2 regions of the Cellulosimicrobium sp. PMB13 genome follow, and region 2 is predicted to be linked to the other one. Evidence: predicted binding sites of a transcription regulator. Region 2 holds the regulator's gene; the other holds the start of a gene.

The links. The regulator HspR, encoded in region 2, represses chaperone genes until heat shock. The targets are predictions, from matches to a motif close to AAGTTGAGTCNNNNNGACTCAACTT.
Region 1: the regulator HspR is predicted to act here: its motif matches at 1,150-1,174, upstream of clpB (ATP-dependent chaperone ClpB).

What each region holds. Positions count from the first base shown of each region.
Region 1 covers NZ_CP145910.1:1,424,325-1,427,528, forward strand. The annotation lists gene V5D56_RS06615 (LppM family (lipo)protein) at 1-944, opposite strand, end outside; gene clpB (ATP-dependent chaperone ClpB) at 1,228-3,204, shown strand, end outside.
Region 2 covers NZ_CP145910.1:217,070-220,273, reverse strand. The annotation lists gene grpE (nucleotide exchange factor GrpE) at 1-11, shown strand, start outside; gene V5D56_RS01175 (DnaJ C-terminal domain-containing protein) at 172-1,173, shown strand; gene V5D56_RS01170 (heat shock protein transcriptional repressor HspR) at 1,187-1,657, shown strand; gene V5D56_RS01165 (DUF1540 domain-containing protein) at 1,850-2,158, shown strand; gene V5D56_RS01160 (hypothetical protein) at 2,288-3,085, opposite strand.

The sequences.
Region 1 (3,204 bases), 1.2 Mb from region 2:
TACCCGCCGCCGGGACCGCCCTGCGGCGGGTACTGGCCCGGCTGTCCCTGCGGCCCCGGGTAGGCAGCGGGCGGGTACTGACCGGGCTGACCGGGGTACTGGCCCTGCGGGGCGCCCGGCTGACCGGGGTACTGGCCGGCGGGGCCCTGCGGGGCGCCCGGCTGACCGGGGTAGCCGCTCTGGGCGAAGCCGGCGTTGCCGTCCTGGGCGTCGGGCTTCTTCCGCAGCACCAGCCACAGCACGAGGCCGATGATCCCGAGCAGCAGGATCCCCCCGACCAGCCCGACGATCCACCAGGGGAAGTCGGAGCCCTCGTCGCTGTCCGAGTCCGCCGACGAGCCCGCGGTGCTGTCGTCCGTGCTGTCGCCCGTGCCGTCGTCGGACCCGTCGGTCGAGCCGTCCGTGGTGCCGTCGCCCGGGTCCGCCGCGGCGCCGCCGGCGACCGCCGACCCGCGGGCCGAGATCTCGGTCACCTCGCCCATCACGGGCGTCCACGTCACCGTGTTCCCGTCCACCTGCCCGTTGGTCTCGCCGACCTCGCCGGGGAACGTGATGGAGATGCTGAACTCGAAGCCCTCCATCATCTGGCGGGTCATCTCGTCCGACTCCGGGTCGGTGCCGTCGAGGCCCAGCTCCTGGTCGGACATGTCCATCGAGCCGCTCACGACGAACTCGTCGCCCTCGCGCGTGATGGAGAGCTCGTCGGTGGCCCCGGTCGACATGTCGGCGATCGGCTGGCCGCTGTAGGTCATCCGCGTGCCGGTGTAGCCGTCCTCGGCGTAGGGCTCCTGCGTCGCCCCCGGCGGGAGGTCGCCCTCCATCTCCGAGCCCATCTGGTCCCAGAGGGCCTGCGGGTCCTGGCCCAGCGCCTCCGCCGTCTCGTCGGAGATCGCCATGACGATCGTCCCGTCGGCGGTGTCGTCCTCGTTGAGCGTGAGATCCATGTCGATCTTCATGCACCCCGCGAGGAAGAGTGCGAGAGTGGCGAGGAGGGCGCCGAGTCCGAGTCGTCTGCGCAGCGGCGAGGGGTTCACCCGCCCAGCATGTCGCGGATCCGTCACCAGGGCGAGGGTCGATGCCGATTTGAGACGAACGTCCGGAGACTTCATCCGTCCCGTCCCGCGGGCCTGGAGGTCCGGCGAGCCAGCGAAGTTGAGCGGAATACACTCAACTTGAGGACCGTTCCACTGGTCAGACCCTGTCCCCTGATCAACCACCGGAGCACCGATGGAGACGAAGTTCACCACGATGTCGCAGCAGGCGATCGGCGACGCGATCCAGACCGCCACCGCTGCCGGCAACCCCCAGCTCGAGCCGACCCACCTCCTGGCCGCGCTGCTCGCGCAGGACGGCGGCGTCGCCGTCGGGCTGCTCGACGCGGTCGGCGCCGACAAGCAGGCGATCGGCCAGCGGCTGCGCGCCGCGCTCGTCGCGCTGCCCACGGCGAGCGGCTCCGCCGTCGCGCAGCCCCAGCCGTCCCGGGCCACGTCCGCCGTGCTCGAGAACGCGGCGAAGGAGGCGCAGGGCCTCGGCGACGAGTACGTGTCGACCGAGCACCTGCTCATCGGCCTTGCGGCGGGGTCGTCCCAGGCCGCGACGATCCTCCAGCAGGCGGGCGCCCCGGCCGACGCGCTGCGCTCGGCGCTGCCCGCGGTCCGGGGCGGCGCGCGGGTCACGAGCCCGAACCCCGAGGGCACGTACAAGGCTCTCGAGCAGTACGGCACCGACCTCACGGCCGCGGCCGCCGACGGCCGGCTCGACCCGGTGATCGGTCGCGACTCCGAGATCCGCCGCGTGGTCCAGGTGCTGTCGCGCCGCACGAAGAACAACCCCGTCCTCATCGGCGAGCCCGGCGTCGGCAAGACGGCCGTCGTCGAGGGCCTCGCGCAGCGCATCGTCGCGGGGGACGTCCCGACGTCGCTCCAGGGCAAGCGCCTCATCTCGCTGGACCTCGCGAGCATGGTCGCGGGCGCGAAGTACCGCGGCGAGTTCGAGGAGCGGCTGAAGGCCGTCCTCGAGGAGATCCGCTCGTCCGACGGCGAGGTCGTCACCTTCATCGACGAGCTGCACACCGTCGTCGGCGCCGGTGCGGGCGGAGAAGGTGCCATGGACGCGGGCAACATGCTCAAGCCCATGCTCGCGCGCGGCGAGCTGCGGCTCGTCGGCGCCACGACGCTCGACGAGTACCGCGAGCACGTGGAGAAGGACCCGGCGCTCGAGCGTCGCTTCCAGCAGGTCTTCGTGGGCGAGCCGTCGGTCGAGGACACCGTCGCGATCCTGCGCGGGCTCAAGGAGCGGTACGAGGCGCACCACAAGGTGACGATCGCCGACTCCGCCCTCGTCGCGGCCGCGACGCTCTCCGACCGGTACATCACCGGACGCCAGCTCCCCGACAAGGCGATCGACCTCGTCGACGAGGCCGCGTCGCGGCTGCGCATGGAGCTCGACTCGTCGCCCGTCGAGGTCGACGAGCTGCAGCGCGCGGTGACGCGTCTGGAGATGGAGGAGGTCGTGCTCTCCGAGTCGACCGACCCTGCGAGCCTCGAGCGCCTCGAGCGGCTGCGCGCCGATCTGGCCGACCGCCGCGAGGAGCTCGCGTCGCTCACCGCGCGGTGGGAGGCCGAGAAGGCCGGGCACAACCGCGTCGGCGACCTGCGCGCCAAGCTCGACGAGCTGCGCGTCCAGGTCGAGCGCGCGATCCGCGAGGGTGACCTCGAGACGGCCGGTCGCCTGCAGTACGGCGAGATCCCGCAGGTGCAGCGGGAGGTGGACGAGGCCGAGCGCGCGGAGGCCGCGGAGGACGCCGCCGACGCGGTCGACGGCCGGGACACGGCACCGATGATCGCGGACAAGGTCGGCGCGGACGAGATCGCCGAGGTCGTCTCGGCGTGGACCGGCATCCCCGCGGGGCGCATGCTCCAGGGCGAGTCCGAGAAGCTCCTCCACATGGAGGAGGTCATCGGCGAGCGCCTCATCGGGCAGCGTTCCGCGGTGTCCGCCGTGTCCGACGCCGTCCGGCGCTCGCGCGCCGGCGTCTCCGACCCGGACCGACCCACGGGGTCGTTCCTCTTCCTCGGCCCGACGGGTGTCGGCAAGACCGAGCTCGCGAAGTCGCTCGCGGACTTCCTGTTCGACGACGAGCGCGCGATGGTGCGGATCGACATGTCGGAGTACTCCGAGAAGCACTCGGTGGCCCGGCTCGTC
Region 2 (3,204 bases):
GCCCGGAGTAGCACCACCCCCGTGCCCGACGGCGCGGGCGCACCTTCCGCGCGAAGGTGCGCTCCGCCGTCGGGCACGGGACGATCACCACCGGGAGCGCCGCAGCGCCCCGGTCGAGCACCGCGAGGACAGACCCACGAGCACACGAGACACGACCCGGAGGGAGGCGCCATGACCGGCCAGGACTGGATGGAGAAGGACTTCTACGCCGCGCTCGGCGTCCCCAAGGACGCCGACGACGCCGCGATCAAGAAGGCGTACCGCAAGCTCGCCCGCCAGTACCACCCGGACCAGAACCCGGGTGACGACGCGGCGGAGGCGAAGTTCAAGGAGATCGGCGAGGCCTACGCCGTGCTGTCCGACCCGAAGGAGCGCGAGCAGTACGACGCGATCCGGGCGATGGCGGGCGGCGGCGCGCGGTTCTCCGCGGGTCCGGGCGGCGCCGGCGGCGCGGGCTTCGAGGACCTGTTCGGCGGGATGTTCGGCGGCGGCGCCCCGGGCGGGGCGCGCGTGCGCTACTCGACCGGTGGCCAGGGCGGCGCGGGGTTCGAGGACATCCTCGGGTCGATGTTCGGGGGCGGGGCCGGTGGTCAGCGGTTCGCGGGCCAGGGCTTCGGCGGCCCGCAGGCCGGCGCCGACGTCGCCGCAGCCACGACCCTGCCCTTCCGCCAGGCGGTCGAGGGCTCGACCGTCACGTTCACCGTCGACGGCCGCCAGGTGACCACGCGCATCCCTCCGGGCGTGCGGGACGGCCAGAAGATCCGGCTGCGCGGCAAGGGTCGCCCGGGCAGCGGGGGCGGTCCGGCCGGCGACCTCGTCGTCACGGTCCACGTCACGCCGCACCCCGTGTTCGCGCTCGACGGGACCAACCTGCGCGTGAGCGTCCCCGTGACGTTCGCCGAGGCGGCGCTGGGCGCCACGATCTCCGTGCCGACGCTCGACGGGTCCACGGTCAAGGTCAAGGTGCCCGCGGGCACGCCGTCGGGCCGGACGCTGCGCGTCAAGGGCCGCGGCGTGACGGCCGCCAAGGGCACGGGCGACCTCCTCGTGACGGTCCAGGTGGCCGTCCCGCAGAAGCTGTCGAAGGCCGCGCGCGAGGCGGTCGAGGCGTTCGCCGCCGAGACGGACGGGCAGGACGTGCGCGCGGACCTCGCCCGCCAGGCGGCCCAGTGACGGAGGTGGCGTCGTGAGCCAGGACGTCCCCGAGGACGCGCCCGTCCTCGTCATCTCCCAGGCGGCGGCGCTCGCGGGCATGCACCCGCAGACGCTGCGCCAGTACGACCGCCTCGGGCTCGTCGTGCCGCGTCGCGCCGCAGGGCGCGGGCGCCGCTACTCGCTGCGCGACGTCGCGAAGCTGCGCGAGGTGCAGCGGCTCAGCCACGACGAGGGCATCAACCTCGCCGGGATCCAGCGCATCCTGGCGCTGGAGTCGCAGGTCGAGCGGCTCGAGCGCCGGCTCGAGGCCCTCTCGGCGCGCGTCGAGCCGGGCGGTCGCGTGTTCGCCGCTGCGGCGAGCGGCGACGTCGTCGTGGTCCCGCGCGGTCGCAGCGTCCGGCGCGGCGTCGACGACGCGCTGCGCGAGACGTTCGCCGAGCACGCCGAGGCGCGTGCGCTCGTCATCTGGCGGCCGTCCGCCCGGTCGCACGACGAGGGCTGAGCCTGTCGAGGCGGACGGGCCGCAGTCCCGAGAGACCGCCTGCGGTGCATTTTCGAAAGAATGATGTGCGCTATTGAAATGCGCGCGCGGCAATTGTTAGCCAGGCCTTGCTTGCTATACACGAGGGAATTCCGGGAATACCGTGGAGAACGGAAGCCCGGCCCCCCGGGTCCTCGGAGCGAGGAGACAACGATGAGCAGCCTCATGGAGATGCCCCAGGTCGTCGAGTGTTCCATCGACGGGTGCGGGTACAACCACGACCACGGGTGCCACGCCGGCGCCGTGACGATCGCCGGCCACGTCGGCGACGCGGAGTGCGCGACCTTCATCCCGCTCGGGACCAAGGGCGGGCTGGAGAAGGTCCTCGCGCACGTCGGTGCGTGCCAGCGCACGGAGTGCGTCCACAACGAGTCGCTCGAGTGCTCGGCGCCGTCCATCCGCGTCGGTGCGGGCCCGTCGAGCGAGATCAGCGCGGACTGCCTGACGTTCACCCCGCGCTGACGCGCGGGCTCCTCGGAAGGCGGTCCGGTAACCCACCGGACCGCAGGGACGCCCCGCCCCCTGACGCCCCGGAACGAGCGCTCGCCCGCTCGGCCGGGGCGTCGTCGTGCCCGGCCTGGAGCGGACTGCTCAGCGTTGGAGCGTGTCGAGGAGCGCGACGGCGGCGGCGTGGGTCCCCGGCAGCGGCTCGGTCCACAGGCGCGGCGGACGGCGCAGGATCGCCGAGACGCCGAGCGAGAGCCCGGTGCGCTCGATACGACGGCGCAGCTCGACCCGGACGGCCTCGCCGTCGACCAGACGCTCGCCCAGGACGACGAAGAGCCCGTTGCCGAGCGACGCCATCGGGTGCCCGTCGCCGAAGGTCTGCGTGAGCGCCCGACCCATCGCGGCCGACCGGGCGAAGCGTTGCCAGCCCGTCAGGTCGTCGACGGCCACGTCCACCACGAGCAGCCCGTGGGTGTCGCCGACGGGCACGCCCGAGCGCTGTGCCGCGCCGTACGTCTCGCGGAGGCGATGGGTCAGGTACTGGGGCGTCGCGAGCCCGGACTCGGGGTCGAGGACCTCCGGGGAGACCGGCGTCGCGGCGTAGCCCTCGGCCCACCCGACCGCGACGGCGCGCAGGAGCTCGAGATCGGGCTCGCGGTCGTGCGAGCGGTACAGGCACGCCACGTCGTCGATCGCCTCGCCGATGCCGACGCCGGCCTCGCCTCGAGCGTGCCCCAGCCGCTCCGCGGCGGGGGTGACGTCCTGCCGGTCGACGACGGCCTCGGCCAGCGCGTCGACGGCGGGGTGGTACCAGTCGCCCGGGCGCAGCCAGACCGTCTCGGCGCTCCTCTCGCGCCAGGCCTCGCGCAGCTGCTCGGGGGCAGGCGCGGCGTACCCCTGGATGTGGTCCATGTACATGAGACGCGCGGGAGCCGCCCTCATGACGCGGGTTCGACGAGAATCTTCGGCACGGTGCTGCAGCGGGTGAAAAGAACCGCCGGTAGCGGGTAAAGACGGGACGAACGGGGACGGTTCACCCCTTCCCGAGACGGATGTCCTGG